3 regions of the Mesorhizobium sp. M0968 genome follow, and region 3 is predicted to be linked to each of the others. Evidence: predicted binding sites of a transcription regulator. Region 3 holds the regulator's gene; each other region holds the start of a gene.
The links. The regulator PhoB, encoded in region 3, activates phosphate uptake and scavenging genes when phosphate is short. The targets are predictions, from matches to a motif close to TGTCATNNANCTGTCAT.
Positions count from the first base shown of each region.

Region 1: a site for PhoB is predicted at 3,606-3,622, ahead of NKH67_RS05075 (esterase-like activity of phytase family protein). Genes of this name have one in related genera too.
Region 2: a site for PhoB is predicted at 900-916, ahead of NKH67_RS25915 (LTA synthase family protein). Genes of this name have one in related genera too.

Region 1 covers NZ_JAMYNL010000002.1:463,311-470,907, forward strand. Annotated here, with positions in the region: gene NKH67_RS05060 (sugar ABC transporter ATP-binding protein) at 1-1,334, opposite strand, end outside; gene NKH67_RS05065 (sugar ABC transporter substrate-binding protein) at 1,391-2,449, opposite strand; gene NKH67_RS05070 (TIM barrel protein) at 2,492-3,481, opposite strand; gene NKH67_RS05075 (esterase-like activity of phytase family protein) at 3,725-5,203, shown strand; gene NKH67_RS05080 (L,D-transpeptidase) at 5,350-6,135, opposite strand; gene NKH67_RS05085 (MATE family efflux transporter) at 6,327-7,597, shown strand, end outside.
Region 2 covers NZ_JAMYNL010000020.1:66,705-74,301, reverse strand. Annotated here, with positions in the region: gene fabD (ACP S-malonyltransferase) at 1-709, opposite strand, end outside; gene NKH67_RS25915 (LTA synthase family protein) at 957-2,882, shown strand; gene NKH67_RS25910 (pilus assembly protein TadG-related protein) at 2,914-4,458, opposite strand; gene rpsF (30S ribosomal protein S6) at 4,913-5,413, shown strand; gene rpsR (30S ribosomal protein S18) at 5,413-5,661, shown strand; gene rplI (50S ribosomal protein L9) at 5,934-6,518, shown strand; gene NKH67_RS25890 (cyclopropane fatty acid synthase) at 6,672-7,597, shown strand, end outside.
Region 3 covers NZ_JAMYNL010000001.1:205,836-213,432, reverse strand. Annotated here, with positions in the region: gene pstS (phosphate ABC transporter substrate-binding protein PstS) at 289-1,350, shown strand; gene pstC (phosphate ABC transporter permease subunit PstC) at 1,410-2,399, shown strand; gene pstA (phosphate ABC transporter permease PstA) at 2,403-3,254, shown strand; gene pstB (phosphate ABC transporter ATP-binding protein PstB) at 3,251-4,054, shown strand; gene phoU (phosphate signaling complex protein PhoU) at 4,087-4,794, shown strand; gene phoB (phosphate regulon transcriptional regulator PhoB) at 4,811-5,500, shown strand; gene NKH67_RS01060 (ROK family protein) at 5,510-6,754, opposite strand; gene xylF (D-xylose ABC transporter substrate-binding protein) at 7,041-7,597, shown strand, end outside.

The sequences.
Region 1 (7,597 bases), on a different contig from region 3:
TGGCCTTCGGCGGCGAGTTCCTCGATCAGGTGGTAGATCTCCGCCTTGGCGCCGACATCGATGCCGCGCGTCGGCTCGTCGAACAGAAGGATCCGCGTTCCCGCCGCCAGCCAGCGGCCGATGATCGCTTTCTGCTGGTTGCCGCCGCTGAACAGGCGGATGGGCCGGTCGAGCAGGAACGGCCTGAGATTGACCCGCTTCATCTTCTCGGCCGCGACCCGTTTCAGCCTTTTGTGATCGATGACGCCGCGCGGCGCGAACACGCCCATCGAGGCCAGCGCCATGTTGCTGGAGATCGACCGCAACGGCACGATGCCTTCGCGCTTGCGCTCCTCCGGCACCAGGCCGATGCCGGCCGCGATGGCGTCGCGCGGACTGGAAAGCTTTACCGCCTTGCCGTCGATCTCTATTGCGCCTGATGAGGCCCGGTCGGCGCCGGCCAGCAGCCGCAGCAGTTCGGTGCGGCCGGACCCGACCAGGCCGGCAATGCCCAACACCTCGCCGTGATGCAGGTCGAACGAAACGTCACGGACCTTGGTTGCCGAGGCGAGGCCACGCACGCTCAGCCTGATCTCGGGGGAAGCATGCGAGCGGTGTTGTTCCTGGGCAAGCTCGCGGCCGACCATCATCGAAACGACGGCCTTTTCCGACACCTGCGCGAGATCGACGGTTTCGACCACAACGCCGTCGCGCATGACAGTGGCGCGCTCGCAGATGCCGAACACCTCGTCCAGCTTGTGCGAGACATAGACGACGGCGACACCGTCGCGTGCCAGACCGGCAATGACTTCCGCCAGCCGTTCGAACTCGCTCGGCGTGAGGCTCGACGTCGGCTCGTCCATCGCCACGATCCTGGCGCGGTCGAGCAGCGCCCGGGCGATCTCGACGATCTGCCGCTGCGCCACCTTCAGCGAGCCAAGCGGGGCTGCCGGATCGATGGTCGGGTCGATGGCGGCCAGCGCTTCCGCAGCGCGGCTTTCCTGCTCGCGCCGTGCGACGAAGACGCCGCCGCGCGTCAACGGATGGCCGAGGAACATGTTCTGGGCGACGCTGAGGCGTGGCACCTGCTGTAATTCCTGATGGATCATCGCCACGCCCGCGGCGCGTGCGGCGACCGGATTGTTCAGCGTCACCGGCTTGCCGTCGATCAGCACGCTTCCCGCCGTCGGTCGGTAGACGCCTGACAGTATGCGCAGCAGCGTCGATTTGCCGGCGCCGTTTTCACCGAGCAGGCCATGGATCTCGCCGGCGCCGACCGAAAACGACACGTCGCTCAGCGCCCGCACAGCCGGAAACTCTTTGGAAATGCCCTCGAATTGCAGCCGCGCTGACATTGCTTCGGTTCTCCAGGCAAGGTGCCGACCCAAGGCCGGCACCTGCCGGCCCTGCTCTACTGGCCCGCTGCCGCGTCCTCGAGCAGCGCCTTGCGCACGGCGTCGCCGGCGCCAGAGTAACGGTCGGCATTGTCCTTGGTGATCAGCGCCTGCGGCGTGGCGACGACGCGCGGCAGCTTCTGCCCGGCCACCAGCCGCAGCGCAGATTCCAGCGCCACCTCGCCGGTCAGCACCGGGAACGAATCGACGGTGCCGGTCAGCTCGCCGGCGCGGATCGAGGCATAGGCGTCGGAGATCCCGTCGGTGCCGAAGACCGCAACCTTGTCCTGCAGCCCGGCAGCCTTGACCGCCTCGACGATGCCCAGCGCCATGCCGTCATTGTTGGCATAGAAGCCGATCAGATCGGGGTGCTGTTGCAGGATGTTGGTGGCCGCGTCGTAGGAGGTCTGGCGATCCCAGTTACCGGGGACGCTGGCGACGACGTCGAACTTGCCGGCTTCGGTGATGGTGGTCTTGAAGCCGTCGGTGCGCTGGACGGCGGCGTAGACGCCGGCCTGGCCTTCGACGATGGCGACCTTGCCGCCATCCGGCCGGTTCTTGATGAACCATTTGGCGACGCGCACGCCGTTGTCGCGCTGGACATTGCCGACATAGTGCTCAGCCTGCGGGATGACCGCGTCGTTGACGTTGACCACCGGCACATTGGCTGCCTTGGCCTGTTCCATGATCGGCTGCAGGTTGGAGTCGGTCTGCGGCGAAACGAGCAGCACGTTGTAGCCTTGCGTGACCAGGCCTTCGGCGATGGTGAGCTGGCCGAGCTGGTCGCCCTCGCTCTGCGCCGCCTGGTAGACCACGGGCACGCCGGTGCGGTCGCCGAACGACTTGTAGCCCTCTCCCAGCGAGCGCCAGTATTCATTGGTCAGCGTCTTGGAGACCGCACCCGCCTTGGTGCCCTCGGGCAGCTTGGGGAAGGCCCCGAACTTGGCCTCGAGCTGCGACCAGTCGATGCGATCCTTCTCGGTGTCGGAATTGAGCGGCGCGAGGTCCGCGGAAAACGACGAGCCTATAGACAGCGCCATCAGGGCAGCGGTGGCGGTGGCAAGCAGAAATTTCATGGTCTTTCCTCCCTGGTTGAAAACGGTGATGGCGCCGGAGCTTCAGCTATCCGGCCCGAGCATGGCTTCCTGGATGATGGCCTGCGAGGCGATCGCGTCCTGACGTTCGACGGCGGCTGACAGGCGGTTGTCCCCGTCCAGCCGATCGACGACGCGCAGCATGCGCTTGACGGTCGCGATGTTGACTTCGCATTCGTGGATCGGGTCGAGCCCGGTCATATCGGGAAACGTGTCGAAGTAGATGGCGCCGGCGTAGCCGTCGCGGCGGATCTGCCTGAGCAGCTCGATCGTCTGAACCGTATGCACGGCACCGACCATCAAGCCGTCGTCGCGCTTGGCGTAGCCGTCGTTGAGATGCACGCCGAGCAGCTTGCTGTGTCGCGCCACGAGTGCTGCGGCAAAGGCCGGCTGCTCGTCGGCATAGAGCACATGGGCGAAATCGAGCGTCACGCCGAGATTTGGCAGGCCGATCTCGCGGATCGCCAGCAATGTAGTCGCCGCATCTGGCATCAGGCTGTAGGAGCGCGGCTCGTTGGGTTTGTATTCCAGGCTGATCTGGCAATCGGGGTCATGCGCCGCAACTTCACGAATTCCATCGATTTCGTGTTGCCAAACTGTTGCGTAGTCAGCCTGGAAGGCGTAGTCGAAGCCATCCTGCCCCAACCACAATGTCATCAGGCCGGCGCCCGCCTCGCGGGTGGCGTCGATGCCGGCCTTGGTCAGGTCGATGGCTTCGCGGCGAACGGAAGGCTCTGGATTGGTGAAGGCACCGAGCTTGAAAGCCGGATTGGAGTAGTAGCGCATGGCGAAACCATTGATGGAAAGCCCGAAGTCGCTGAGTTTGCGTGCTATTTCCGCAGGCTTTTCATCGACATGGTCGGGGAAGTTGAGGTCGAGATCGGTCAACTCCGCAACCTTCGCCGCACGTGCCGCCATTTGCAGCATGGACGGTTTGCCGACAAGATCGGGCCACTCGGACTGTGGCCGCGAGGCAAAGGAATTGAGGCGGGTGGCGAAACGATAGGCAGTCATTGGGGACCTTTCATTGTCATAACTTTACATAAGAACGATTATTTGTAAAGTTGTTAATTGCTCGCTCGGCGACGACGAATTCGCCCAGGCCAGTTGCGACCACGGGGACAAGCAAGCGCGGCACTGTCACGCAAGTATCATGTTCGCGTCCTAGATCGCTTCTCCGAAGGCTTTCGCGGCAATCCTCGATGCGACGCGGCGCTTTTTCAGATCCCGGCAGCTTTGTTTCAAAAGAGGATATCCATGAAAAACCTGCACCGAACCGCGTCCCTCGCCGTCGCGCTGGCGATGTTCACCGCCTTGACCCCGGCCTTGGCTGAAAACGCCGCGACCGTCGGCGGCGTCAGCTTCGTCAACAAGGGCCTGGTCGGTGTCGGCCGCATCCCGGCCAGCCAGAAGGACAAGTTCGGCGAGACGTTTGGCTCCGGCTCAGGCATGTCGATCGACGCTGCCGGCTGGACGCATGGCGCCGATGGCTACAAGGGCTCGTTATGGCTGTTGCCGGACCGCGGCTACAATGTAGTCGGTACCACCGATTACCGCCCACGCCTCAACACGATTGCCCTCGAGTTCGCCCCGATCGCGCCGGGTGCAGTGCCGGCCACCGGCCAGGAACAATCGGGCCTCAAGGCGACGCTTGCCGACACCATGCTTTTGACCGACGACAAGGGCGCCGACGCAACCGGCCTCGATCCGCTCAACGGCGTGCGTGCCGCGACCGACGACATGCCGATCCTGCCCGAAGGCAACGGCAAGCTCGCGCTCGATAACGAAGCGATCGCACGGCTGCCCGACGGCACGATGTTCATCTCGGACGAATACGGTCCGAACATCTACCGCTTCTCCGCCGATGGGCGTCTGATGTCGGCAACGCAGCCGCCGGCGGCGCTTGTCCCGATGCGTCACGGGACGCCAAACTTTGCTTCCAACAATCCGGGACTTGGCGCGGCAGACCCGGATCCGAAGGATCCCGAAACCGGCCGTCAGAACAACCAGGGCCTCGAAGGCATGGCGCTGACGCCGGACGGGAAGTTCCTGATTGCCGTGCTGCAGTCGGCCCCAAGGCAGGATGGCGGCGATTCCGCCTCGACGCGTCAGAACACGCGCGCGCTGGTCTACGATGCCTCGGATCCCGGCCAGCTCAAGCTCGCGCATGAATATGTCGTGCCGCTGCCGGTGTTCACCGATGCCAAGGGCAAAACCAAGATCGCCGCGCAGAGCGAAATCGTGGCGCTGTCGGACAAGACCTTCCTGATGCTGGCGCGCGACAGCGGCAATGGCCAGGGGCTGAAGGGCGACACCTCGCTCCACCGCGAGATCAGCGTCGTCGATCTGTCTGCGGCAACCGATGTCGCCGGCACAGAATTCGACAAGGACAAGCCGCTGGCGCCCAAGGGTGAGCTCGATCCATCGGTGACGCCGGCCAAGCTGACGCCGCTCATTGACATCAACGACAAGACCGAGCTCGGCCGCTTCGGGCTGCACAATGGCGCGCCCAACGACCGCAACAACCTTTCGGAGAAGTGGGAGGCGATGTCGGTGGTGAGCGTCCTCGATCCGACACTGCCCGACGACTATTTCCTGTTCGTCGCCAATGACAATGACTTCCTCACGCAGGACGGCTTCCAGGTAGGCGCGGCCTACAAGGCCGAGGATGGCGCCGATGTCGACACCATGTTCCTGGTCTATCAGGTCACGCTCCCAGGCCTCGCCAAGAAGTAGCGGCACCCATACAGGCGGACGCGCGGAACGCGTCCGCCTGAGCTGGCGCGATTGAGCGGTCGTGCCCTTCAGTTGCGGCTCGCCCGCGCAAGGACGGTGTCCTGGTGCGTTGCAAAACCTGCGACTGACGATCCAGTCGAAGGCACTTACCTCAACATCTCCGCGTCCTTTGGCACGCCGGCATCGATCGGCTCGGCCGTCCTGTTCGACACGGCGGCGATCTTCCCGGCGGCCGACAGGTTCGGGCGCACGAAGACCGGCGCGACGCCGTCGACGCGGCTGTAGAGGTCGATTATGTCCTGATTCATGAAGCGCACACAGCCGGAGGAAGCGTTCTTCCCAATGGAATCCCACTCCGGCGTGCCGTGCAGCCTATACATCGTGTCCTTGCCGTCACGGAAGAGATACAGCGCGCGGGCACCAAGCGGGCTCTGCGGGCCGGGCGGCATGCCGTCCTTGTATTTCGCCAGTTCCGGCCGGCGTTGGATCATTTCCGGCGGCGGCGTCCAGACCGGCCACTTCTTCCTCGCCTGTACCACGGCGCTGCCGGTCCATCCGAAACCGGCCTTGCCGAGGCTGACGCCATAGCGAATTGCCTTGCCGCCGTCGCGCACCAGATAGAGGAAGTGCTCGGAAGTATCGACGACGATCGTGCCGGGTTTTTCTCCAGTCGGGTCGGCCACGATTTGACGCACGAATTTCGGATCGACCTTGGCTACCGGGATTGCCGGCAGTTGATAGCCCTCGTCCATGCGCGCGGCATACATGCTTGCGGCATCGCCGAAAGCCGGATCGCTTGGTGCCGCGGGCACCGGCGCCGCCACGTCCGTCGTAGTGCACGACGAAAGAGCCACGGAGGCCGCGCCCAGAGCGGATGCACCAAGAAAGGCGCGCCGGTTCAGGCGCTCAAAAAACAACGGAATATCGGACATGAGCCCCCCGGCCTACCCATGAGATCCAGGAAAATGCGGCCCCACGCGTGCGGGATCAATATACGATTCCGGAAGGTTGAGAAATGCTTAGATCAAGGCACGCCAGGCGGAATTTACAGCGCCGCATCGACCTCTCCCGTTAAATCGGCAATCATTGCGGACTCAGACAAGCCTTCGCCGAGTTGCCTGCCATGGACGACAACATGCCCCCGCGCCGGCAGACCGGCGACCTCACCAGTGGGCCTATCCCGCGCACCCTGTTGCTGTTTGCCCTGCCGGTGCTCGGCTCCAATGTGCTGCAGTCGCTCAACGGCTCGATAAATGCCGTGTGGGTCGGCCGTTTCCTCGGTGAAGCGGCGCTGACCGCCACGTCCAATGCCAACCTCGTGCTGTTTCTCATCCTCGGCACCGTCTTCGGCATCGGCATGGCGGCGACCATCCTGGTCGCACAATCCGTCGGCGCTCGTGACCTGCCCGAAGCCCGGCGCATCGTCGGAACCAGCGCCACCTTCTTCTTCCTCGTCTCGGTGGTGTTCGCGGTCTGCGGCTGGATCTGGGTCGATGCGATCCTCGATGCGCTCGGCACGCCGGCCGACGCGTTGCCGCTGGCGCGCTCCTATCTGCGCATCATCTTCCTCGCCGTGCCGATGATGAACCTGCTGTCCTTCGTCATGACGGTGCTGCGCGGCGCCGGCGATTCGCGCACGCCTTTCCTTTTTATGGCGCTGGCCGTCATGCTCGACGTCGTTTTGAACCCGTTGCTCATCCTCGGCATCGGCCCGTTCCCCGAACTCGGCATCGCCGGCTCGGCCACCTCGACGCTGATCGGCCAGACGGTAAGCGTGGTTGCCATCCTGATCGTGCTTTATGCGCGCAAGCACCCGCTGCGGCTGGCCGGCGCTAATCTCGCTCTGCTGCGGCCGGACCCGGCGCTGCTGCGCATCGTCGTCTTCAAGGGCGTGCCGATGGGCCTGCAGATGATCGTCGTTTCGGCCGCGGCGCTGACGGTGATGGGCATGGTCAACTCGTACGGCTCGCAGGTCGCGGCTGCCTACGGCATAGCCGCACAGCTCTGGACCTATATCCAGATGCCGGCGCTCGCCATCGGCGCCGCGGTGTCGTCCATGGCGGCGCAAAATGTCGGCGCCAGGCGCTGGGACCGGATTGGACGCATCGCCACCTCCGGCGTCGGCTTCAACCTTGTGCTCACCGGGATGCTCGTCGCGCTGCTGTTCGTATTCGATCGCGCGGTGCTCAGCCTCTTCCTTGGCAGCGACAGTGCAGCAATCGACATCGCCACTCACATCAACAAGATCGCGTCGTGGTCCTTCATCCTGTTCGGCATCACCATCGTGCTCTTCGCCACCGTGCGTGCCACCGGCGCGGTGATGCCGCCGCTGATCATCCTGGTGATCTCGGTGCTGCTGGTGCGCACCAGCTTCGCCTATTTCTTCCGAAGCGT
Region 2 (7,597 bases), on a different contig from region 3:
GCACGACCGGCGCACTCTTCGTCACGGCGGCCAGCGCCTCCCGCATGATCTCGGCCGCAGGCTTCATCAATGCCGAATGGAAGGGCGCCGAGACCTGCAGCATCAGCGCCCGCTTGGCGCCCTTCTCCGTGCATAGCCTCGCCGCCAGTTCGACCGCTGGCCTGGCGCCGGAGATCACCAGCTGGCCGCCGCCATTGTCATTGGCGATCTGGCAAACCAAGGCTTGTGCGGGATCTTTGGCGGCGCCCTGGGCGGCCTCTGCGCAAGCAGCTTCGACGTCGGCCTGTTCCAGCCCGATGATCGCCGCCATGGCGCCCTCGCCGGCCGGCACAGCCGCCTGCATGGCATTGCCGCGGATGCGCAACAGCCGGGCGGCGTCGGCGACCGAAACGAAACCTGCGGCCGCAAGTGCCGAATATTCGCCGAGCGAGTGGCCGGCGACATAGGTGACCTTGCCGTTCAGGGAGAAGCCGCGCGCCTCCAGCGCCCGGATTGCGGCAAGCGACACCGCCATCAGCGCCGGCTGGGCGTTGGCGGTCAGCGTCAGCGTCTCTTCCGGGCCTTCCCAGATCAGCTTCGATAGGTTTTCGCCGAGCGCGTCGTCAACTTCCTCGAAGATCCGCCGCGATTCCACAAAGGTATCGGCGAGGTCCTTGCCCATGCCGACAGCCTGGCTGCCCTGCCCCGGAAAGGTGAATGCGATGGCCATCGGCGGCTCCCAGCTGCTGGTTCACGTTGCCTGTGACGCAAGGCGTGCGGCCAAGTCAAGTCCAACCTTGATCGCGTAATATCGGCCGAGTGCCTGTTTCGGCAGGCTTTTTGGCGATCACTCATGATGAAAACCGCTCACGATTTGTTTGCTGGCTCTTCTTATTTCCGCCACAGGCGCTAGGCTTTGCGTGACAGTTCGATGACAATCGAGTGACGCTTTTGTTGCGGGCCGGGGAACTATTGAAGTGGCAAAGACCAAGCAGAGCGCAGCCGAGGCGGCGCCCCAGTTTCTTGAAGGCGATCCGTCGACCGGCTATCTGCCGGCGCGCAAATGGCCTGTCATCCGCTATGGCCTTATCAGCTTGCTGGCTGCGGCCATCCTTGTGTTTGCCATCGAACTGATCGTGCGCGGCAACTTTGCCGGCACCATTGATTTCTTTCTGCAGCCTTTCAAACCCGGCTGGACCACGATCATCATTTTTGCGCTGATCCTCATCGGCCTCGACGCCGTGCTCGGCCGCAGTCATCAGAGCCTGATGATCGTCGCGCCGCTGACATTGTCGCTGGCGTTCGTCGGCCACCAGAAGTCGCTGTATCTCGGCGATCCGCTCTATCCGACCGATTTCCTTTATTCCCGGCAGATCGTGGCACTGATGCCGCTTCTGGTACGCGATCGCCCGGGAACCGCCATTGCCCTGGCGATCGGCATCGTCGGCGGGCTGTCGCTGCTCGTCTATGGCTGGCGGCTATGGCGCCGCCGCGTTCCGGCGCTCAGCCACAAGGGCCGCCTTGCCCGGCTGACGCTGACAGTACCGCTGATCGCCTTCTTCGTTTCCATCATGGACTATGCCACTTTCTCGTGGACGCGCGACCGGCTGCAGATCATCCCGATCATGTGGGACCAGAAGGAAAACTATGCCTCGAACGGTTTTGCGCTCGCCTTCGCGCTTAACGTTCCGATGGCGCATGTCTCGGCGCCGCCCGGCTATTCCGACAAGGCGATCGAAGCGATCGGCAAACCGCAGGTGACCGCCTCGGTACCTGCCGAGAAGCCCGACATCATCGTCGTCATGAGCGAATCCTTCTGGGATCCGACCAAGCTACCCGGCGTCACCATCACACCCGACCCTATCCCCAATGTGCGGGCACTGCGCACGGGTTACATGTTCTCGCCCGAGTTCGGCGGCATGACGGCCAACATCGAGTTCGAGGCCCTGACCGGCTTTTCCAACGCCTTCCTGCCGGCGGGCAGCATTCCCTACCAGCAATATGTGCGGACACCGACTCCCTCGCTGGCGACCTTCCTGAAAAGTCAGGGCTACCGGGCGCGCGCCATCCATCCCGGCACTAACTGGTTCTGGAACCGGGGGGCCGTCTATGCCGATTTCGGCTTCAACGACTTCAAGTCCGAGGAGACGTTGCCGCCCATGCAGAAGCGCGGACCGCTCGCGTCGGACGCTGCGATGACCGACGAGATCATCCACGAAGCCGATACCAGCGCCGAGCCGGTGTTCTTTTTCGCCGTCAGCCTGCAGAACCACGGGCCGTATGAGCCGTATCGCTATAACAATCCGACCCACAAGGTGCAGGCGCCGATCAGCCAATGGGCGCGTGAATCGCTGTTGAGCTATGCCGAAGGCTCTTCCGACGCGGACCGCGGCCTCGAGCGGCTGATCGAATGGGCGAAGAAACGCGAGAGGCCGACCGTCATCGCGTTCTTCGGCGACCATCTGCCGCCGCTTGGGCCGGTCTACGTCGAGACCGGCTTCCTGAAGGACAATGTTGCGCCGCGCAAGGAGGCGGCCGACCAGATGCTGCTGCACCACCAGACGCCGCTGATCGTCTGGTCGAATCGCAGCGGCCCGGCCGAGGATCTGGGCGCCGTCAGCCCGTCCTTCCTGCCCTACCATATCCTGAAGACAGCCGGCATCAGCCATCCCTATTACACCGGCTTCCTCGGACAGTTGCGAGAGCGCTACCGCGTTATCGACCGCAATTTGCTTTTGGCACCGGGGGGCGACGCCACCCCCGATTGGTCGCGTCAGAAAGAGATCGATCCGGCAATCCGCGACTTCCGTCTGCTGCAATACGACATGATGTTCGGCAAGCGCCATGCGGCGCCCGATTTCTTCCCTGAAACCACAGGCAAAGTGGCTGCACACACGAGTTGAGCAGCGGCGGCGGGAGAGCGGCCGACGTCGTTCAGTTCGTCAAGTGCAGCTGCGAAATCGAGCTTCCGATTTTCAGGAAGACGCTTTCGAGCTGACTGACGTCGTTGGTCGGGTAATAATCCGACGGCGACGATGCGCAGGCCTCGTAGAGCTTGCGGTTGGCTGCGGTGTCGGCCTGCAGCAGCACTGTGAAGATCTGCACGTCCTGCTTCTTCAATGTGTTGCATACATTGGTTGTCCAATCGTCGACATTGCGCGCAGCCGCGGTCTGGTCGCTGGATCCAAACCGACCCGAGGCCAGGAATCCGTAGGAGCCATAGTCCGACTTCTGTGGCGTATCCTTCGCGCCATAGACAACATTCTCGCCGTCGGTGAGCAGCAGCACCGTTTTGGTCGTGCCTGACGCCCTGAACGGCGCGCCGTCGCTGTAAGGCGGTGCCGGCGAGAGCACCCGCATCCCCCATGACAAGCCTTCCGAAACATTGGTCCCCGAGCCGTTCCATTCGATCATCTCACCGACGGCCTTCCGCAATTTGTCGAAATCATCGGTCAGCGGCACTATCGGCGTCGGACAGGCCCGGTTTGGGCCGATAGTCAGTGGGCCTCTCTTGTCGTTGATCAGCTTCATCGTCGAAACACTGTACTTCGCCATGTCGCTGGTGAGGCCGGGAAGCAGGGTGAGGACGGTATCGTCGAGATAGGAATTGTTGTAGCCGGTCGCTGAATTGCCGTAGGAGCTGTTTGGATTTCTAGCGTTACCTGGATCGTCCGGCGCGAAATAAGGTACGAACAGGGTGTCCGGTTTGTTTTGGTCGGGCGAAATGTCGGAAACATTGTTGGTTCCTGGCCGCGCTTCGACGCAGCCTCTCCATTCGACGCCCAATTGCTTGAACAGATCCATATGGTTGACGCGCTTGCCGCCGACCGAGGGGAAATTGGCGCCGTTGTTCGGCGATTTGCCGGCCATGTCGATCCAGGCCGGATCGTAGTCCTCGCCCTTGACGTTGACGGCGGTGACGAACGGCACCACCGCGACACGTACGCTGCGCGTCGGCGACTTCGCCGCTTCGAGCATATCGATCAGGGCCGTCGCCGCCGTCCGCAATGCGCCGATGCGATCGTTGCTGGCCATCGACCCGGTATTGTCGAGCACCAGCACGACTTCGAGCTGATTGGTCGATTCGACGGCGCCGGCATCGACGGTGATGCGCTTGTCGTTGCCGAACAGGAAGGCGAAGTTCAAATTGACGTCCGCCGTGGCGACAGCCTTGGTCTGGATGTAATTGAGGCCCCTTTCCACGGTAAGCGTCGCTTCGGCGTTCCTCAACTCGCTGTGGCCGGCGACATTGGTCTGGAAGTAGCGGTCGAAGACGTCCTTGCGCGAAGCCTCGATGTCGCCGAGATGCGAAGATGCAAGGTTCGCGGCATCGAGCGCATTCTGCAAGCTGACCTTGGCCCTCATCAAGGTGGACACGTCCACGGCAAAGGCGACGGCGGTCAGAACCGCAGGCAGCCCGAACGCCAGCATCAGGGCAAAGTTGCCGCTCTTCGAACGGCAGAATTTGTCGAAAAGCATTTTTGTCCCCAAACCGCCTTGGTGCCGAACTCGCGCAGACTGTTTGCTTTTGCATCCGCATGATGAACGACGGGTTGCCGCCACGCCCGCCGGTGCTGGAACTTCGCATGGTGGTTAAGGTCCGGTTTCAGGAGATCCGTAAGCCTTGCCGTCGAGACCCGTGGCGCTCTGGGACGGTAGGGCCGTTTGCTCCGTCGTTTGGCCTTGCTTTGCGGTCAAATTCCTGTATAGACGCCCGCAATCTGCCGGTCCTTGCTGGGGGCTGAACGGAGGGCCGGAGGTTTTTCGAAACCTTCGCGTGAAGCCAGAAGCGCTTCCGCCTCCCGTGTCTCCGCTCTCGACCGTCTCGTCATGCTCCTTTCTTCCCCGCCTTCGCAAGGATTGCGGGTCAGAGAAGTTGCAGAGGCTTTTGCCGCCGGGAACCGGGAGAGAAACGAAGAAAGGCACGAACACTATGGCTCTATACGAACATGTGTTTCTTGCTCGGCAGGACCTCTCGCAGCAGCAGGTCGATGCGCTTGTCGAACAGTACAAGGGCGTCATCACCGCGAATGGCGGGTCCGTCGGCCGGGTCGAGAACTGGGGACTGAAGTCCCTCACCTACCGGGTCAACAAGAACCGGAAGGCATATTATACACTCATGGACATCACCTGCCCGCCGGCCGCGCTCAACGAGATGGAGCGCCAGATGGGCCTGTCCGAGGACGTGCTGCGTTTCCTGACCATCAAGGTCGATGCGCATGAGGAAGGTCCGTCGGCAATGATGCAGAAGCGCGAAGAGCGCTCGGAACGCGGCGGCTTCGGCGACCGCGACCGTGGCGATCGTGGCCCGCGCTCATTCGGCGACCGCGATCGCGGTGACCGTGGTGACCGTCCGCCGCGCAGCTTCGGCGATGGCGGTGCCGATCGTGGCCCGCGCCGTCCGCGCGAAGGCTTTGAAGGAGCCGCAGAATAATGGTCGACATCAACCAGATCCCAACCCGGCGCCCCTTCCACCGTCGCCGCAAGACCTGCCCGTTCTCCGGCGCCAATGCGCCGAAGATCGACTACAAGGACGTGCGGCTTCTGCAGCGCTACATCTCCGAGCGCGGCAAGATCGTTCCATCGCGTATCACCGCCGTAAGCCAGAAGAAGCAGCGCGAGCTCGCCAAGGCGATCAAGCGCGCCCGCTTCCTCGGCCTGCTGCCCTACGTGGTCCGCTAACACTGATTAGTTGACCATGATCTTATCCGAAAACCGGTTTCCACTTTTCGGGATCATGGTCTAGCCAGCGGGCGGTTCGCCGCCCGCTTTTCACCGGCCACGACGGGCGTAGCCGGATCGAACACCAAATCCCGGGTTGGATTTCAACAAGAGATCCTAACTGCCGCGACAGGCAGGACAGCGACACAGGCGACGACGCCCCAGCTTCCTGACCTGTTCCAGACAACTCGGCGCCGATCCTGAGGACAGCGCCCAAGCGAAGGAACAAAACCATGGAAGTCATTCTTCTCGAACGCGTTTCCCGCCTCGGCCAGATGGGCGATACCGTCAAGGTCAAGGACGGGTTTGCCCGCAATTTCCTGCTGCCGCAAGGCAAGGCGCTGCGCGCCAACGAAACTAACAAGAAGAAGTTCGAGGGACAGCGGGCCCAGCTTGAAGCCCGCAACCTGGAGCGCAAGTCCGAAGCCGCGCAGATTGCAGAAAAGCTCGACGGCAAGAGCTTCATCGCCGTGCGCTCGGCCGGCGAAACCGGTCAGCTTTATGGTTCGGTCTCGACGCGCGACATCGCCGAGCTGGTGATGGCGGAAGGTTTTTCGGTCAACCGCAACCAGATCCTGCTCAACCAGCCAATCAAGACCATCGGCGTCACCAATGTGGCGATCGCGCTGCACCCGGAAGTCGAGGTTACCATCACGCTCAACATTGCCCGCACGGCCGACGAAGCCGAGCGCCAGGCCAAGGGCGAAACGCTGACCACCGCCGAAGCCATCTACGGCGAGGACATCAACGATAATGCGCGGCCGGAAAACTTCTTCGATCCGAATGCGGAGTTCGAAGGCGGCGAAGACAACGGCTGATCGTCATTCGTCGGCATTCGCCGGCTAATCGCTATTCTGGCCCAATGCCCGGGCCTCGTACCCGGGCATTTTTATGCCAAATGGAACTTTTCGAACCCCTATATCTTGATGCAGAATAGGACAGCATGTCTGGCCGAGAGGGGACAATTGGTCATGAATATTCTGCTGAAACGCGTTCTCGACCGCCTGGTCCGCACAGGCAATCTCAAGGTGACAGGGCCGCAAGGCTCGATGGTGACTTTCGGTGACGGCAGCGGCGAGCCGGTGCACATGCACATCAAGACAAGGCATGCCGAGCGCGCAATAACCTTCGATCCGATGCTGGCGGTGCCGGAAGCCTACATGGACGGTGAACTCGACATTCTCGAGGGCGGCGTGCTGGGGGTGATGCGGATTGCCTTCCAGAACATGGGCAGCGGCGGTATCGATGCCACCTGGTCGAAGGCGATCGAAGGTCTGCGCCACGCCTTCCGGCGCCTGCAGCAGATCAATACGGCGTCGCGGGCGCGCCGCAACGTGCAGCGCCATTACGATCTGTCGGGCGACCTCTACCGCCTCTTCCTCGATGAGGACATGCAATATTCCTGCGCCTATTTCGAGCAGCCGGACATGACGCTCGACGAGGCCCAAGCGGCCAAGAAGCGCCATATCGCCGCCAAGCTCAGGCTGAAGGCCGGCCAGACGGTTCTTGATATCGGCTCCGGCTGGGGTGGGCTTGGGCTCTATCTAGCCAAGGCGTTCGACGTCGACGTACAGGGCGTGACGCTGTCGACCGAGCAGCACGGCGTCGCCACCGACCGCGCCCATGCGCAAGGCCTGCAAAACCGGGTGCATTTCGACATCAAGGACTATCGCGAACTCAATGAACGTTTCGACCGCATCGTCTCCGTCGGCATGTTCGAGCATGTCGGGGTCAATCATTTCCGCACCTTCTTCGACAAGTCGGCGACGCTCCTGAAGCCGGACGGCGTCATGCTGCTGCACACGATCGGCCGCTCCGGCGTGCCGTGGGCAACCAGCGCCTTCATCCGCAAGTACATCTTCCCGGGCGGCTACATCCCGTCGCTATCCGAAGTGAT
Region 3 (7,597 bases):
GTTCTGGCTGCATGCAACGCGCTCCCGTCCGGCTTTTTCTTTTAAAGCCGGTGGCTGCGATCGCCGAGCAGACGATTCCGGCCGGAATTCACGCAAGCTGCTGATTCCAGCGGCAAACCGCGGCCCATGCCGACAAAAGCCCGCGGCCGCTCCTTCTTAACCCGGCTGGACGTCGTTACCGGAGCGACATGAAACTGTCATGCGACTGTAATAATCGGGGGCTATTGGCCTCAGCGGGCGCCGGAGGAATGGCGCCGAGAGACCATATTCCGAACAGGAGCAGGCCACATGAGACATTTCATCCGCTCGGCGGCCGTTGCGATTGCAATGGCTGCGGCGACGACCACCCTCACCCTGTCCGCCGCGCTCGCCGCGGACATCTCCGGCGCCGGCGCCACCTTCCCCTACCCGATCTATGCGAAGTGGGCCGACACCTACAAGAAAGACACCGGCGTTGGCCTTAACTACCAGTCGATCGGTTCCGGCGGCGGCATCAAGCAGATCAAGGCCAAGACCGTTACCTTCGGCGCTTCGGATGCGCCGCTCAAGGGCGACGAGCTTGAAGCGTCCGGACTGGCTCAGTTCCCGATGGTGATGGGCGGCATCGTTCCCGTCGTCAATCTCGAAGGCATCAAGCCGGGCGAGTTGGTTCTCGACGGCCCGACGCTGGCCGACATCTTCCTCGGCAAGATCACGAGCTGGGATGACGAGGCGATCAAGAAGCTCAATCCCGACGTCAAGCTGCCTTCGCAGGCGATCGCGGTCGTTCACCGTTCCGATGGTTCGGGCACGACGTTCAACTTCACCTATTACCTCGGCGACGTCAGCGCGGACTGGAAAGAAAAGGTCGGCGTCGACAAGGCCGTGGAATGGCCGGTCGGCATCGGCGCCAAGGGCAATGAGGGCGTTGCCAACAATGTCTCCCAGACCGGCGGCGCGATCGGTTATGTCGAATATGCCTACGCCAAGCAGAACAAGCTCATCCACACCGATATGATCAACAAGGACGGCAAGAAGATCGAGCCCACCGCGGCGGCGTTCTCGGCGGCAGCGGCCAATGCCGACTGGAGCTCGCAGCCGGGCTATGGCGTCATCCTCGCCAACGAGCCGGGCGCCGAGTCCTGGCCGATGACGGCGGCAACGTGGATCCTGCTCTACAAGAAGCCGGATGATGCCGCGACCACCGGCGAAGCGCTCAAATTCTTCGCCTGGGCATACGACAAGGGCGACGAGATGGCCGGCGAGCTGGACTACGTTCCGATGCCCGACAAGGTGGTTGAGAGCGTCAAGGCCATGTGGGCCAAGGAAGTCGTCGGCGACGACGGCAAGCCGCTCTACTCGGCTATGTAATCTCCTCCAGGGAGGGCGTCGATGGCGCCCTCCCTGTTGCCTTTAATCGCGAGGACCCAATGACCATCGCTTCCGATGCCGTGCCATCATCTGCAGCAGCCCGGGCCAGGGAAGCTACGGTGCGGCGCTTCGCACTCACAGATGCCATATTTCGCGGACTCACCCGCGCTTCCGCAATCCTTGTGCTGGTCATCCTCGGCGGTGTCGCGATCTCGCTGTTTGCCGGCTCATGGCAGGCGCTGTCGTCGTTCGGTTTTTCTTTCCTGACGACTGAGAGCTGGAATCCCGTTACGGAAAAATTTGGCGCACTGGCGCCGATCTACGGCACGCTGGTGACGGCGGCCATTGCCATCGTGATCGCGGTTCCGATCGGCATCGGCATTGCAATCTTTCTCACCGAGCTCTGCCCGCGCCCGCTCAGGCGTCCTATCGGCATAGCGGTCGAGCTGTTGGCCGGCATTCCTTCGATCATCTACGGCATCTGGGGCCTGTTCGTGTTCGCGCCGTTCCTGCAGACGACGATACAGCCCTTCATCATCAACATCTTCCACGGCGTGCCGGGACTATCCAGCCTTTTCGCCGGCCCTCCTTACGGCATCGGCCTTCTGACCTCGGCGCTGATTCTCGCCATCATGGTGCTGCCCTTCATCACCTCGATCACCAAGGACGTCTTCGATACGGTGCCGGCGGTGCTGAAGGAATCGGCCTATGGCATCGGTTGCACGACCTGGGAAGTGACCCGGCGCGTGGTCATTCCCTATACCCGCATCGGTATCATGGGCGGCGTCATGCTTGGCCTCGGCCGGGCACTCGGCGAAACCATGGCGGTGACTTTCGTCATCGGCAACGCACATCGCATCAGTGCCTCCCTGTTCGCGCCGGGCACGACGATCTCGGCGACCATCGCCAATGAATTCACCGAGGCCGACGGCGACCTCTACACCTCCTCGCTGGTTTCGCTCGGCCTGATCCTCTTCGTCATCACCTTCCTGATCCTCGCCGCCGCCCGCTATATGCTGATGCGGATCGACGCCCGTACGGGAGCCTGACCGATGTCGACATCCTCATCGCTCCACAGCCGCCGCAAAGCCAGGAATTCGGTGATGATGGCGCTTTGCGTCGTCGCCGCCGGCATCGGGCTTGCCTGGCTGGCGCTCATTCTCGGCGCGTTGGTCTATAAGGGCACAGCCGGGCTTTCGCTCGCGGTCTTCACCGAGATGACGCCACCACCGGGCGAGGCCGGCGGCCTGCTCAATGCCATCGCGGGCAGCCTGCTGATGACGATCATCGCCGTTGTCGTCGGCACGCCGGTCGGCGTGCTGGCGGGAACCTACATGGCCGAGTATGGACGCTTTTCGCGCATCACCACCGTCGTCCGCTTCATCAACGACATCCTGTTGTCGGCGCCGTCGATCATCATCGGCTTGTTTGTCTATGAGCTGATGGTACGGCCAATGGGGCATTTCTCGGCCATTGCCGGCGCCGTTGCGCTTGCCATCCTGGTCATTCCGGTGGTCGTGCGCACCACTGAAGACATGCTCAACCTGGTGCCGAACGCGTTGCGTGAAGCCGGTGCCGCGATCGGCGCGCCGCGCTGGGTGGTGATCCGTTCGGTCGCCTACCGCGCCGCATTGTCCGGCATCGTCACCGGCATATTGCTGGCGATAGCACGCATTTCCGGCGAGACGGCGCCGCTGCTCTTCACCGCGCTCAACAACCAGTTCTGGAGCAGCAATATCAACGCGCCGATGGCCAGCCTGCCGGTGACCATCTTCCAGTTCGCTCTCAGCCCTTACGAGGAATGGCAGCAACTGGCGTGGACCGGCGCACTCATAATCACCCTGACGGTTCTGGGCTTGAGCATCCTCGCCCGCAGCCTTACCGGACGCAGAGAGGACAGATGACACAGATGTTGTCCCCAGACATGACGATGGCCGAAACGGTCGCCGAGAAGACGAAGATCGAGGTCAAGAACCTCAACTTCTACTACGGCCAGAGCAAGGCGCTGAAGGACATCAGCCTGTCGCTGCCTGAGCGCAGTGTCACGGCCTTCATCGGCCCTTCGGGCTGCGGGAAATCGACGCTGCTGCGTGTGTTCAACCGCATCTATGAGCTCTACCCAAAACAGACGGCCGAGGGCCAGGTGCTGCTCGACGGCAAGAACATTCTCGACCGGTCGCAGGATCTCAACCTCCTCAGGACCAAGATCGGCATGGTGTTCCAGAAGCCGACGCCGTTCCCGATGTCGATCTACGAGAACATCGCCTTCGGCGTCAGGCTCTACGAGAACCTCGGCAAGTCCGAGATGGACGGCCGCGTCGAACAGGCGTTGAAGCGCGCCGCGCTGTGGAGCGAGGTCAAGGACAAGCTCAACGCCAGCGGCTTGAGCCTGTCCGGCGGCCAGCAGCAGCGGCTCTGTATCGCCCGCACGGTGGCCGTGAAGCCGGAAGTCATTCTGCTCGACGAACCGGCTTCGGCCCTCGACCCGCTGTCGACCGCCAAGATCGAGGAACTGATCGACGAGTTGCAAGCCGACTACACGATCGTCATCGTCACCCACAACATGCAGCAGGCGGCGCGCGTGTCGCGCCAGACCGCCTTCATGTATCTGGGTGAACTGGTCGAGTTCGACCGGACCGAGAAGATATTCACGTCGCCCCGCGAGAAGCGCACGCAGGACTACATCACTGGCCGCTTCGGCTGAGCCGTTCCGATCATGCATATGAGGACAGGACCATGGGCGAACACACAGTCGCTTCTTTCGACGAGGATCTCGAGCAGATCAGCAAGCTGATCCGCGACATGGCCGACCTCGCCGGTTCGATGGTCGGCGGGGCGACCAAGGCCCTGTTGAATTCCGACAACGTGCTGGCGCAACGCGTCGTTTCCGACGACGCCATCATGGATGCGCGTCAACGCGAACTGGACGACCGCGCCATCACCCTGATCGCCAAACGCCAGCCGATGGCCCACGATCTTCGCCATGTGGTCGGAGCGATCCGCATGGCGGGCGACCTCGAACGCATCGGCGACCTTGCCAAGAATATCGCCAAGCGCGTGAGTGCGGTCGGCCTCAGCGCCACGCCGCGGGACCTGTCGCATTCCATCGACGCGATGGCGCAGTTGGTTCTCATCCAGGTGCAGGGTGTCATCGAGGAATATGCTGCAGGCGATGCGGCCGCGTTGGCCAAGCTTCGTGCCGCCGACGAGCGCATCGACGTTAAATACACGTCCGTGTTCCGCGAGCTGTTGACCTACATGATGGAAGATCCGCGCAACATCACCGCTTGCACGCACCTGCTGTTCTGCGCCAAGAATCTGGAGCGGATCGGCGACCATGTCACCAACATCGCCGAAAATGCGTATTATGTGCTGACCGGCGAGCAATTGCCGGTCAATCGTCCGAAGCAGGACGAAACGACAATGTCCGCACCGGTGACATGATGGGGGTGCCCAGCCGATGATCGCACCACGCATAATGGTGGTGGAGGACGAGGAGCCGTTGGGTGTGCTGCTCCGCTACAATCTCGAATCCGAAGGCTACCAGGTCGAGGTGGTGACACGCGGCGACGAAGCCGAGATCCGTTTGCAGGAGAATGTGCCCGACCTTTTGGTGCTCGACTGGATGATACCAGCGGTTTCCGGCATCGAGCTCTGTCGTCGGTTGCGGGTGCGCCCCGAAACCGAGCGGCTGCCGATCATCATGCTGACCGCGCGCGGCGAGGAGAGCGACCGGGTGCGCGGTCTTTCGACCGGCGCCGACGACTATCTGGTCAAGCCGTTTTCGACACCGGAATTCATGGCCAGGGTCAAGGCGCTGCTGCGGCGCGCCAAGCCGGAAGTGCTGTCCAGCGTGCTGAAGGTCGGCGACATCGTGCTCGATCGCGAATCGCACAGGGTCTATCGCAAGAAGAGCGAAATCAGGCTCGGGCCGACCGAATTCCGGCTGCTCGAGTTCATGATGCGGCATCCGGGCCGTGTCTTCTCGCGCAGCCAGTTACTCGATAATGTCTGGGGCGAGACAATCTACATCGACGAACGCACCGTCGACGTGCATGTCGGGCGGCTGCGCAAAGCCGTCAACAACGGCCGGATGCCGGATGTCATCCGCACCATCCGCGGTGCCGGCTATGCGATCAGGGAAGATTGACCCGCCTGGTCAGGCTACGTTCTTTCTGACGCTGGGCCTCATTTGCGCGCCCGGCGCGAAAATCTCCTGGTCGACGAAGCTTAACGCCCGCATCGCGCAGCCTTCGCGGATCAGCGGCAATTCGTTCGGCTCTGTATCGAAGGAGATCGAGCCTGAATGCTGGCCGCCGGCGGTCTGGGCGATTGCCTTCCGCAAGGCCGGCTCGATCAGATCGAAGGCGGCGGCACTGGCGCCGACCATCGCGACCGGTGCCGGATCGATCAGCGCGAACAGCGAGCCGAGACCGAAACCCAGCGCTTCGCCGGCCTTGCGGTAGGCCTCGCGTTCCGGCCCATCTTTCTCGCGCGCCCGGGCCGCCAGTGCTCGCATGTCGGCGTCGCTGACGTCGGCGACCGGTTCGCTGTCTTCGCTCATCTGCCTGGCGTTGCGCCAGATGGCGTAGTTGCCGGCATACGCCTCGATGCAGCCGCGCCGCCCGCAACGGCAGAGCGCGCCGCCCGGACGATGGATCATGTGGCCAAATTCGCCGCCCGAGGAATGCGTCCCGGTGAACAGTTCGCCCTTCAGCACCAGCCCCATGCCGATGCCATGCGAAAGCAGGATGGCGATGAAGTCGTCGCGATAGCGATCCGGATTGCGCCAGCGCAAAGCCACCGCCATCATGTTGCAGTCGTTCTCCACCGTTGCCGGGATGCCGAATTCGTCCTCCAGCATGTCGGCAAAGGCGATGTCGGTCTGCGGCGTGATCGGCGACCACAGCATGGCGCGTGCAGGGGAGTCGGCAATGCCCTGAATCGCCAGGGCGATGCGGGCGACACTGCGGACGTCAAGATCTGGATCCTGCAGCCGGCGCCGGACGATGGCCATGCATTCACGGATCAGCTCGTCGCGCGGCATGGTCAGCGTGTCCAGCCGGCGCTGTTCCTCGGCGACCACCTGTCCCGTATAGTCGATAATGGCGGCCGACAGGAAATTCAGCGACAACACCACGGTCAGCACCGCCGCCGCTTCCGGATTGAGGGCGAGGCCGACCTGCGGACGACCGCGTTTCAACGAAACGGGCTCACTTGCCTTGCTCTCGGCGAGGATGCCTTCCCGTATCAGGTCGGAAGAGATCGCCGATATGGTCGAATGACTGAGGCCGGTGGTAGCTGCGATCTCAGTACGCGATGGCTGGCCGGCCCGGCGCACCGCCGAGATCACCATCGCCCGGTTGCGCCGGCGCAAATCGTCATGGCGGATTCCGACCGACATTGTTTTGCTTTCCTCCCGGTTGCCGCGGCCGCTCATGAACCGGAAGCCGTCGGTAATGTCCGACAAATAGTGTCGGATGCAGGCAAATAGTGTCAGATGCAGGTGGCGCTGTCATCGTTTATTCCGACGCTCGAAAAAACTCGCAGAGTCATCAAAATCCATCAGAATCGATGTTGACAGCAGCCGGAGATCGGGCCAGTATTTTTTCGAGGCTCGAAAAAATTAGAGCTTCTAAGCTGGTCTTTGAGCCAATTGGTCACGCCGTACGCGGCGCAGGGAGGATATGATGAAGAAATTCACGACCGCCATTCTGGCGGGTGTCGCCATGACGCTGGCGCTGGCGTCGGTGGCGCAGGCTAAAGACAAGGTCATCGGCGTTTCCTGGTCGAACTTCCAGGAAGAGCGCTGGAAGACCGACGAGGCCGCAATGAAGGCGGCCATCGAGGCCGCAGGCGACAAGTATATTTCCGCCGACGCACAGTCCAACCCCGGCAAGCAGCTCACCGACGTCGAGAGCCTGATCTCGCAGGGCGCCAACGCACTGATCATCCTGGCGCAGGACGCCTCGGCCATCGGGCCGGCCGTGCAAAAGGCGCTGGACGAAGGTATTCCGGTTGTCGGCTACGACCGGCTGATCGAGAACAAGGACGTCTTTTACCTGACCTTCGACAACAAGGAAGTCGGCCGCATGCAGGCCCGGGAAGTCTTCAAGGTGAAGCCGGAAGGCAACTACGTCTTCATCAAGGGTTCGGGTTCCGATCCGAATGCCGATTTCCTGTTTGCCGGTTCGATGGAGGTGCTGAAGGCGGCAATAGACAGCGGCAAGATCAAGAATGTTGGCGA